2 regions of the Pseudoalteromonas sp. SA25 genome follow, and region 2 is predicted to be linked to the other one. Evidence: predicted binding sites of a transcription regulator. Region 2 holds the regulator's gene; the other holds the start of a gene.
The links. Region 2 encodes LexA, which represses DNA repair genes until DNA is damaged. Its sites were predicted from a motif close to TACTGTATNNNNATACAGTA; they were not measured.

Region 1: a site for LexA is predicted at 4,964-4,983, ahead of umuD (translesion error-prone DNA polymerase V autoproteolytic subunit). Genes of this name have one in related genera too.

What each region holds. Positions count from the first base shown of each region.
Region 1 covers NZ_WTKV01000012.1:74,600-80,676, forward strand. Annotated here, with positions in the region: gene GQR45_RS11425 (hypothetical protein) at 1-333, opposite strand, end outside; gene GQR45_RS11430 (DUF4041 domain-containing protein) at 333-2,117, opposite strand; gene GQR45_RS11435 (Arm DNA-binding domain-containing protein) at 2,670-2,948, opposite strand; gene GQR45_RS11440 (Y-family DNA polymerase) at 3,292-4,551, opposite strand; gene umuD (translesion error-prone DNA polymerase V autoproteolytic subunit) at 4,536-4,952, opposite strand; gene GQR45_RS11450 (endonuclease) at 5,236-5,973, shown strand.
Region 2 covers NZ_WTKV01000024.1:15,675-21,751, forward strand. Annotated here, with positions in the region: gene GQR45_RS17205 (hypothetical protein) at 1-126, shown strand, start outside; gene GQR45_RS17210 (PaaI family thioesterase) at 127-567, opposite strand; gene lexA (transcriptional repressor LexA) at 735-1,352, shown strand; gene coxB (cytochrome c oxidase subunit II) at 1,836-2,978, shown strand; gene ctaD (cytochrome c oxidase subunit I) at 2,978-4,570, shown strand; gene GQR45_RS17230 (cytochrome c oxidase assembly protein) at 4,570-5,100, shown strand; gene GQR45_RS17235 (cytochrome c oxidase subunit 3) at 5,136-6,011, shown strand; gene GQR45_RS21590 (DUF2909 family protein) at 5,914-6,077, opposite strand, start outside.

The sequences.
Region 1 (6,077 bases), on a different contig from region 2:
TGCTGGGCTTTCACTGAATGCCTGCCCATACTCTTTTAAGTCTCGCCTAAGTTCCTTTTCATCACCCTCTAATTCTTTTATGATTTTATTAGTTTGACCTAATAATTCTTTAATGGATCGCGACATACACTTTTCAGAGCTTTTATCTGATACATCGATATTAATGTCTGTATAATCAAAAACAGTTGATGATAGCTCAAAGGTAAACTCTTCATACTCGAATTTACATAATAAACACGATATTTCTGCATTTGAAAAGCACTTCTCTATGGCTCTAGTTATTACTGAGGAAATGCGTTGAATGCGTTTTAGGTCGTTCGTTATCTTAGCCATTACTCTGTCAGCTCCTCTTCCAGAAGCATCGACTCCTCGTACTGATCTGAAGTTATATCACTCACTATGTTGAAATCTGTATCTACAAATTCAGTTAAAGCTTCTTCTATTTCTTTGATTGTTAATTTAAAAAACTCTCTGCGTTGGTTAACTTTGTTCACTCTTTTTGAAGCAAACTTGGTATGCAATCTATTTTCCAAAGAAGGCGCGTCATCCGATGGTATTAAGGCGTGGACATCAAAGTGGAACGGCACAGATGCACCACTCAACTCTCTAACTCGATCTAATGGCTCTAGCCTTCTGGTCATGCCTATTTTATATATATTCTCACCAAAGGATCCTTTGTTCGAAATTACATAGACATAGCCTGAGCGAGTTAACTGCGCCATGCTAAGCGCTCTATCTTTTTCATTTGTCGCACGCTCTAGTTTTACTTTAAGCTCTTCAATATGAGTGTTTAGCTTTTCAATTTCTTCTTGATTAGCGGTTTTGATCTTACTTAAAGCAGCATCGAGGCTTTTTTGGTATGTCACTTCTTCTTTTTCACGATCAGTGATAAATTTTTCTATCTCTTTTTTTACTTTAGCCTCTTCTCTCAAGGTTTCTCGCATATAACGCTGCTCATCAAGCTCCATTTCCTTTTTATATTTAAATTCAAAAAAGTGGCGTTGTTCTTCTAATCTTAAAGCTAGCAAATCTCTACTCAATTCAATGTAGCTGTCTTTACCACTTTTGTTTACTCGATCAAACCATTTTTCAATCTTTTTGGCACTGCTAGCAAAGTTGCGAGCAGTCGTGTTAGAGATTATATTATCTACCTCGGCATTGAATGCTGTTATCAAAAACTTTCCGTGCCTATTCTGCCTTGCTTTGCCGCTGGCAAGGTTATCATTCCACAAGATAAACTCTTTAAGTTTAAATCCTTTTCCTTTTAGTATTAAGGACTTTTGTTTTTCTTTAACTTTCTCTAGCTTGGACTTTATTTGATCACTCACAGGACCATTTACTAGATATTTGTATGGTGTAATCGTTTCTGCGATTTCTCGGTTTTCTGATTCGGTTTTAAGTTCTTGTTGCCTTTTTTCCAGTCTTGATACTTCTTTAGACGCTTTTAATTTTGATTCTTCCAATGCCCTAATTTCAATTTCAAGTCTGTTGAGTTTGGCTTGAGCTTCTTGTGATTGTTGCTCAGCCTTACTTTTGGCAGAGGCAATAAACTTTTCACATTCTTGAGCTGTTTTATTTATTAATTCATTAGCGCTATCTTCGGCCTTATTGATAATAATAGAGGCGTTTTCTTTAGCCTTAGTTATAAGTAATAGTGCTTTGAGTGATAACTGCACAGCTTTGCTTTTAGCAGTGGTAATAAGCTTTTCATTTTCTCTATCTGCAATTAGTTTAGTGTTATCACACTCTTGATTTGTTTTATCTATTAACTCTTTAGCACTACCCTGAGCCTCGTCGATCATAGTCGAAACACTCTCTTTAGCGGCTGTTAGAACTAGTGTTGCTTCCCGCGAGGCTGATGTAAGAATTTTATCCCTTTCTTTTGAAGTTTCGACTATTGTTTCTTCAAACTCTAATTTAGCCGAATCTATTTTTGAACGAGTTGTGGCTAACTTTTCATCCAAATCTTTTAATTTCAGACCACGGAGGTGTTCCGTAGTTGCAATTTCATTTTGAATGGCTTGTAGTTCAGACCTTGAGTGCTGAAGTTCCTTTTCAAGTGAGCTAACCCGCTTTTGTTCTTTTATTAACCTTGACTCTCTAACAAAACCTAGCATTCCCTTTCACCCGCGAATTTCATTCAAATACTAAACCACTCAAATCTAATTGAGCGCGATTACAAAATTAACTCCTTAAATGATTCACTTTTTCAGAGTTTCATTTGCATATTCTATAAACTTATTAAGTTATTGCCAATACAATTAAAAATTACTATAGCTCGTTTTTATTCAAGTACAAAAATGCGAAATTTTCTCTTTTTCTTGAATATGGGGGAAGGTCATTAAAACTGGATGTAAGTACGATGAGGCTAAATATTTAAAGGCACTTAAAGAGGGTGAGGTAGGATTACCAATTATCGGCTAATGCATTCGATACGATGATAGTCTTCTTGTTCGTTTAATAAAGTTGAAGCTATGCCATTAAAATCACGAGACACAATATCATCCATCTTATAGCCCAAACTTCATAGCTTATTATTGATTATATTTCATAATCTACTAATTCTTTAAGGCAAGTAGTTTAGCCAACAACATAGTAATTTTGCTTGTTGGCTATAATTTTAAACGTAAAAGTGAAATTTAGTTAAACTTTAAATTTTCACGAGGTCCTTAACCTTTTTGAATCTTACCTTGAGCCATAGGATCAGTTGAATTGCTAAGAAGTAAGCGGACTTGGTTCGCTTTGGTGCGAGCCTGCTCGAGAGTTGTTTGAGGGTAATTCCCCAAGACTATGTCTTTATGCTTATCATCAAAAATATAACGGAAACAAAATAGTTTTAAGCCTGTATTTTTTACTAATAAATATAAGTTTTTATCGTCATATTTTTTAATTTGTTTCTGCCCCGAATTGCATTTTAAGTTTTTAATTTCTTGATTATTTAATTTCATTTTCTAAACACCTTTTTTATTGGATTAGGTGTATCTTAATGAAAGATGGATCTATTTATATCTCGAAGTATGTGAGAAACCTCACATAAACGTATAAAAGTTTCTGTGACACCTTATGAATTTATGACTTAATAAATGTTTAGCTGGCATGGCAGCATAATTTTTAGTAGCTAAAGCTCTGTTCAATAGAGTTAAATCCTATCAGGAAGAGTGGTAAGAGCGATAAGTTGATAGTCAACTTAGTATGTTAGTATTTACTGGTTGATAAAGTAATTACTAATATAGAGCTTACTGAAAGCATGCAAATTAAAGGTACACAATACATTGATGAATGTAACCCAATTCAATCACAATCTATGATTGGAATATCAGACCAGCGTGTTGTGTAGTGGGGTGATAAAAAAGCCCGTTTCATAGTCCATGACTGTGTCAGCTTTTCACTTCCTAAAGACAAAGTGCCGACCCCATAGCGTTTATTTATAGCATCCAAGCATGCCATTACTTCTGGATTATTTTTACTCACAGCGAACATATCTGCTTGTTGAAATAACTCACTTTCTAATTCTATTGCGCCAATACCGCAGCGATAAAAGCGGGTGTTAGGTTTAAAAATATCATTAATAACATCTGAAACAGCATTGGCTATGACATTGGTATCAGATGTAGGTATAGGAAAATCATAGAGCAAAGACTTTTTATAATACATGTTTTCGTGTGGCGAGCTTGCAGCGAATATAACGAGTCGTTTTGCTAATGACTGCTGTTTCCTTAGCTTACGACCAACAATCGCTGCGTGTGTTACGAGGGCTGATTTTAATGCATTTAAATCACTCACTCTTTCCCCGAAACTTCTTGTAGAGTAGATTTCTTTTTTATCCTGTTTTACTTCATCCCAGCTCAAACAAGCGATGCCATTGAGTTCACTTACAATCCTCTCAACAACAACGCTAAAAATACGTCGCATTGCTTTTGGGTTTTGATTCGCTAAATCCCATGCACTTTTAATTCCCATCACCTTGAGTTTACTACCGAGTCGAGAACCAATACCCCAGACATCGGTAACATCCATACGTATAAGTACTTCTTGGCGTGATATATCATCATTAATAACAGCAACCCCGTTATAGCCTGACAGTTTTTTTGCTGCATGATTGGCTGCTTTAGCTAACGTTGGAGTAGTGCCAAAGCCTACCCCAACGGGCAGTCCTGTCTCACGCCATACAGCCCGGCGTATAGTGTGTCCGTAGTCAGTCCAGTCGTTAATAATTTTAGAAAAACCAGTAAAACGTAAAAATGACTCATCAATACTATAAACATAATGGTCATCACAAAAACGATTGATGACTGTCATCATTCTTTCACTCAAATCAGCGTAGAGTTCATAATTCGATGAGCGCACAACGACATTATGCTGCTCTAAATAGGGTTTTATTTTAAAGTAAGGCTCGAACTTAGGGATGTTAAGCTTTCTCGCAATAGGACATATAGCGCAGATACAGCCATCATTATTTGTTAATACAACAACGGGCTTGTGCCGTAAAGAAGGGTCAAACACCTTTTCTGCACTTGCGTAAAAGGCCACCGCATCTACGAGGGCAAACATCGATTTAACTCAACTTTATTTTTGTGTAGACGGATACTCGTAGTAACGACACCTTCGAGTTTAAAGTCATCATCTTTAGAAATATAAACAGATTTATAATCGTTAGATGCAGAGATTAGTAAACGCTTTGATTTATCTATGATTTTACAAACAAATGTACCGTTATAGTTTGCAACAATGATATCGCCTGTACTTACATCTTCAGCTCTATCAATAACTAACAAATCACCATCGAATATCCCTACGTCTTGCATAGAATGGCCTGAAGCTAGACCAATAAAAGTGGCGTTAGGATGTTTTATTATCAGCTCATCGATTGAAATATCTAGCTCAATATATTCTGCGGCAGGAGATTCAAAGCCGGTAATACCTGCTTCTATGAAAATTGGAATAATGTACATACGCACCTCTATACTGTTTATATGTACAGTATAGTTTGAGAGCTAAAACATACCAATACTTTTTTAATTTTAAGTTAGGGGGGCAAATTAAATTTGAAGATGAACCTTTATGTTAGGTAATAAATTCCTATCATTTTGTATACCACCCCACGATTATCAAGGGTCCAAGTCTGTATTCATAAAGAAGCCAGTTTATTTAAATTTATCTCTTGCCACTCTATATATTGAACTCCTCTACAGTTACAGGCATATTCATAGGAATAACTAATTATCAGGTAACACTATGAAATTATTAATAACCTTACTACTAACAATACTAGGCAGTTCAGAAGTCTTAGCTGAAAATCAAGAAATCGAATCATTTAGTAAAGCGAAAAAGATTTTAGAAAAGCAAGTTTATAACAATCACCGAAGTACGCTTTACTGTGGTGCTGAATTTGATTCTCAGAAAAAAGTAACAGCACCAAAAGGCTTTACCACGACTAAGTATCTTAAGCGTGCCAAAAAAGTTGAGTGGGAGCATATTGTGCCTGCGGAGAATTTTGGCCGTACTTTCAGTGAATGGAGAGATGGACATAGCCAATGTGTTAGTAGTAAAGGGAAGTCATTTAAAGGTCGAAGATGTGCGGAGAAAGTTAATACTGAGTATCGCCTTATGCAGGCTGACATGTTTAACCTTTATCCTGCTATAGGTGCTGTTAATGCGTTAAGAAGTAATTATAATTTCACTGTACTGCCTTCAGCACAAAGTGATTTCGGTAGTTGTGCGATGAAGATAGATAACAGAAAAGCAGAACCGCCTGAATCAGCTAGAGGAGAGATTGCACGTACTTACCTTTATATGGAGAGCGCTTATAAACGTTATAATATGAGCTCATCACAGCGACAGCTAATGAATGCGTGGGATAAAATGTACCCTGTAGATGACTGGGAATGTACTAGAGCAAAAAAAATATCTAGCTTACAGAAAAGCGAGAACAATGTAGTTAAAAGTCGGTGTGAAGCAAGTGGGCTTCTATGAGTGCTTTCATAGCTAAGTATTTACAATCTGCAAAGTGATGTTTGGGCAATTGAAAGGTTGTAACTCGTAATGGGGCAAAGGCAGTATAAGAACACTGCCTGTGT
Region 2 (6,077 bases):
GATATTGGTTTTGAATCAGGCACTTCCCCTAAGTGCTTTAATCAAGCCTTAGATGCAGATACATTACTACGTATATCTGCGATTGGTGCGGGTATGGAAATTACAATTTACCCAATCGAAAAGTAACTACCTTCGCTCTACGACTGCTGCGGTCATTTTTGATACGCAGCACAGCTCATTGCGGCTATTTGTAATTTTTATTTCCCACACTGAACTACGTTTGCCAATATGAAACGCTCTTGCCGTTGCTGTTAAAGTGCCGTTGCGAGATGCTTTTAAATGACTTGCGCTAATTTCCTGCCCCACGCAGTAAAATTTTGTAAAATCGACAACAAAGTTAGCTGCATAGCTGGCAACTGTTTCGGCAAGTACAACGTTAGCACCGCCGTGAACCATTCCCATTGGGTTATGATGCTCAGGAATTGCCGGCATAGTGGCTACTAAGTAATCATCACCAATTTCAGTGACTTCTATTCCCATGGTTTTCATTAATGTTCCTTGGCCATCAATGCCTTGTTCTAACTGCTTGCACAGCTCTAAAGTGATGGGCTGGTACCAAATACTCATAATGACTCCTTTGCTTTTTTAATCATTTATAAACCTAGCTTTAGTTATATCCCTAAAATGTACACAAGTGAAATTACTTTGGCTATTTTAAGGCTTAATTTAAATTTGCGATTTTTATTTAACTGTATATACTCACAGTTAAATGTACTGTATGGAAAACCAGTTGTATGCGACCATTAACGAACCGCCAAGCTCAAATACTCGAACTAATTAAAGTTTTTATTAAAGACACTGGTATGCCTCCTACACGTGCTGAAATAGCGCAAACATTAGGTTTTAAAAGTGCCAATGCTGCTGAAGAACATTTAAAAGCACTTGCTAAAAAAGGCGCAATTAAAATGAAACCAGGTGCAAGCCGTGGTATTCAGTTAATTGAAGAAGAAGAGCCAGAACAATTAGGTTTACCGCTTATAGGGCGTGTTGCTGCTGGTTCACCTATTTTGGCGCAAGAGCACGTTGAAAGTCACTGCAAAATCGATCCATTAATGTTTAAACCGGCTGCAGATTTTTTACTACGCGTTAACGGTATGAGCATGAAAGATATTGGTATTATGGATGGTGATTTACTTGCTGTACATCGTACTCAAACCGCTGAAAACGGGCAAGTTGTTGTTGCCCGCCTAGACGAAGACGTAACTGTAAAACGTCTTGAGAAAGCGGGTCGTAAAGTATTACTTCATGCTGAAAACGACGATTTTGAATCTATTGAAGTAGATCTTGAGAATGAGTCTTTTAATATTGAAGGCTTAGCCGTTGGCGTTATAAGAAACGCTGATTGGATGTGACTTTAAAAATAGCTTTTAAACAAGCAGTTTTATAAATGCGTACTAATTAGTACGCATTTTCTGTTTTAAATTCGCACTAAAAATAGGGCATAAATAGCTCACTGACAATTTAAGCTGTAAACTTTTTTGCACTTATATTTTCCCCCTCCGAATGCGTTAAACCCCTTTGTTTTGCTCATCTTTTGAACTTCCTATTACCTAGTTGGTTACTGATTTTTTATTAATTACTCAATATCACCTGATTGTTTTTTATACTAAAACTTGCTTGTTGTTCATTTTTTAGCTAATTATTAATGTGCTGAGCTAATAATAACTCACAGCTTTTTAGTTTTGAGAACACACAATATACACAAACACGTTGTTGGCGCAGCAAAACCAATCAATATTAAATGAGATTGACTAAAAAAATAAAAATAACGAATTGGCGTTTAAGCCGTATGCCTCTTCGCTTTGCATTCGCAATAGCATCAAAGGAGCCGTCACATGGGTAAACTGACCTCTACCTTGTGGCTTATATTATGTGTTTTTTCGCACCCAGTTTTGGCTAACAGCCAATACAATATGCGCAAAGGCGTAACCGATATAAGCAATAATGTATATCAGCTGCACATGACCATATTTATAATATGTTGTGTGATTGGGGTGATAGTGTTCGCAATTATGTTTTGGGCACTTATTCATCACCGCAAATCTAAAGGGGCTGTACCTGCCCAATTTCACGAAAGCACTAAAGTAGAAATACTTTGGACTGCAATCCCGTTTGTTATTTTAATTGCTATGGCAGTACCAGCCACTAAAACCCTAATTGCAATGGAAGATGCCAGCAAAGCTGATCTCACTATTAAAATTACAGGCTCGCAATGGAAATGGCATTATGAATATATGGGTGAAGATGTAGAGTTTTACTCTATTTTATCTACCCCGCAAGATGAAATAGCGAATCTTGCAGATAAAAATCCTAACTACTTACTTGAGGTTGATAAACCTCTCGTACTGCCAATAAATCAAAAAGTACGATTTTTAATGACTTCTGATGATGTTATTCACTCTTGGTGGGTACCTGATTTTGCAGTTAAAAAAGATGCGAATCCCGGCTTTATAAACGAAACATGGACGAACATAAACGAAGAAGGTACTTACCGAGGCCAATGTGCTGAGTTGTGTGGTAAAGATCATGGCTTTATGCCCGTTGTGGTGGTCGCTAAATCTGAGGCTGATTTTAAAACATGGCTTGCAGATGCAAAGCAGGCTAAACAAAAAGCAGCATTAGCAGATGCCGCATTACTTGATAAAACCCTCCCAAAAGAAGAGTTAATGACTTTAGGAGAACAAGTATATATGGCTAATTGTGCTGCATGTCATCAACCTACTGGCATGGGATTACCGGGTGTATTTCCTGCACTTAAAGGCAGCCCTATAGTGCTTGGCGATATAAAAGATCACATTGATGTAGTTATCCATGGACGACCTGGTACGGCAATGCAAGCTTTTGCCAAGCAGTTATCTATAAAGCAATTAGCTGCGGTTATTACTTATAAGCGTAATGCGTGGGGTAATGATACGGGTGATGTTATTCAACCGAGTCAAATACAGGCAGCACTTGATGCCAAAGTGGAGGCGAACTAATGAGTAGCATAGTAGAACAACCTAACGCCAATGAAGCTCATCATGCTCATCACCCAGCTAAGGGTTTTAAACGCTGGCTTTACACAACTAATCATAAAGATATAGGTAGTTTATATTTAATTTTTTCGCTGACCATGTTCTTAATTGGTGGTGGAATGGCCATGGTGATCAGAGCTGAATTATTTCAACCAGGTTTACAGTTGGTCGATCCTCACTTTTTTAATCAAATGACCACAGTGCATGGTTTAATTATGGTGTTTGGTGCGGTTATGCCGGCCTTTACAGGCCTTGCTAACTGGATGATACCACTCATGATTGGCGCGCCAGATATGGCATTGCCAAGAATGAATAACTGGAGCTTTTGGATTTTACCGTTTGCGTTTTTAATCCTATTGGCATCGTTATTTATGCCTGGTGGGGGTCCTGCATTTGGTTGGACTTTTTATGCACCACTGTCTACAACATACAGTAATGATAATACTGCATTGTTTGTATTTGCCGTACATATTATGGGGATTAGTTCAATAATGGGCGCAATCAATGTGATTGTAACCATAGTGAACTTACGTGCCCCAGGCATGACATGGATGAAGTTGCCCTTATTTGTATGGACGTGGTTAATTACTGCCTTTTTATTAATAGCGGTAATGCCAGTGCTTGCAGGGGCTGTCACTATGGTACTTACCGATAAGTATTTTGCGACCAGCTTTTTTGATGCCGCAGGCGGTGGCGACCCGGTGATGTTCCAACACATTTTTTGGTTTTTTGGTCATCCCGAAGTATACATAATGATTCTTCCTGCCTTTGGCATTATATCTACAATAGTACCTACCTTTTCTCGTAAAAAACTTTTTGGCTATGCCTCAATGGTATACGCCACATCCTCCATAGCACTATTGAGCTTTATTGTATGGGCTCATCATATGTTTACCACTGGGATGCCGGTCGCTGGCGAGTTGTTTTTTATGTACGCGACCATGCTTATATCGGTACCTACAGGAGTAAAAGTATTTAATTGGGTTGCCACAATGTGGAAAGGCTCAATAACTTTTGAAGTGCCAATGCTTTTTAGTATTGCGTTTATTGTGCTGTTTACCTTAGGTGGCTTTTCGGGTTTGATGCTGGCAATTACACCTGCTGACTTTCAGTACCACGATACTTATTTTGTAGTGGCGCATTTTCATTATGTATTAGTAACAGGGGCTGTATTTTCGATAATGGCAGGGGCTTATTACTGGCTGCCCAAGTGGACGGGCAATATGTTTAATATCACGCTAGCTAAATGGCATTTTTGGCTATCGCTGGTGAGTGTGAACGTATTGTTTTTTCCTATGCATTTTGTAGGGCTTGCCGGTATGCCGCGTCGAATTCCCGATTATGCACTTCAATTTGCCGACTTTAACGCAATCATAAGTATTGGTGGATTTGCCTTTGGTTTATCGCAATTGTTGTTTGTAGCTGTGGTAATTAAATGCGCGCGTGGCGGTGATAAAGTGCCTGCAAAAGTATGGGAAGGGGCAGAAGGGCTTGAGTGGGAAGTTGACTCTCCAGCGCCATATCATACTTTTTCTACGCCGCCGGTAATTAAGTAATGACACACGCACCGCTACTCAAACGTTTGGTACTTATTTGCATAGGCATGTTTGCCTTTGCCTTTGCTTTAGTACCTTTGTATGACGTGTTTTGTGATGTAACAGGGCTTAATGGAAAACCTTCGCTTGAGCAAGCAGAGCAAAGTACACAAATAGTACAAAACCGAGAAGTCGGCGTTAGCTTTACTACTCACGCACAAAGTGGTGCACCGTTTGAAGTTAAATCAAAAGAATACAGTGTAGTGGTAAAACCCGGTGCAATGCGTGAAGTAATGTTTAGTGCTAAAAATAACAGCAACCTAGATAAAGTAATGCAGGCTGTACCATCAGTCTCGCCAGGTAAAGCGGCAAAGTATTTACACAAAATAGCCTGTTTTTGCTTTGATCAGCAACCTCTAAAAGCAGGGGAAGAACTTGAATTTAAATTACTTTTTTATGTTGATACCGCACTGCCGAGCGATATTGAAGAATTAACTTTATCTTATACCGTATTTGATATTAGTGAACAGCTGGTGGCAAGTAACAACTAGCTTTTTAAACTAGTGTGAAACTAGGAGTAAATAAAATGAATCAAGAATATGAGCATTATTACGTACCTGAGCAAAGCCCATGGCCTATTGTAGGTGCTGTTGCATTGTTTTTTATTGCAGTAGGGGCAGGCTTGACTGTTATGAGTGTAGGTAAAGAAGGTGGTAGCGGGGTTTATCTGCTTTATGCCGGTATTGCTGTACTTGTGTATATGTTGTTTAGCTGGTTTAAAAATGTAATTAGTGAATCGGACCAAGGTTTGTACTCAGCACAAATGGATCGCTCTTTTAGACAAGGTATGAGCTGGTTTATTTTTTCTGAAGTTATGTTTTTTATGGCCTTTTTTGGTGCGCTTTTTTATGCACGCGTATTGTCGGTACCTTGGCTTGGAGGCGCAGGCAATAATGCAATGACTAACGAGGTATTATGGCCTACTTTTGAAGCTGTTTGGCCGCTAGTTTCAACACCTGCTGGCGAAACTACTCAAGCTATGGGCTGGCAAGGCTTACCGCTTATAAATACCTTAATACTGCTTACTTCCTCAGTTACTTTACATTTTGCCCATGTAGCGATGGAAAACAATAAACGAACTCCACTTAAAGTTTTTTTAGGCGCTACTATTTTATTGGGCGTTTGCTTTTTAGGGCTGCAAGTTGAGGAGTACATGCATGCATATAATGACCTTAACCTAACGCTAGATGCGGGCATTTACGGTAATACGTTCTTTTTATTGACTGGTTTTCATGGCATGCATGTAACGTTAGGAACCGTACTTTTATTTGTAATATTTTTACGGATATTAAAAGGGCACTTTACTAAAGATAAGCACTTTGCTTTTCAAGCAGCTGCTTGGTATTGGCACTTTGTTGATGTGGTGTGGCTGTGTTTGTTTGTATTTGTATATGTGCTGTAGCGTTTATTGGCGAATTATTTGCTTTAATAAAACCAAGTTTAAGCGCTGCAATAACAACAACTAAAA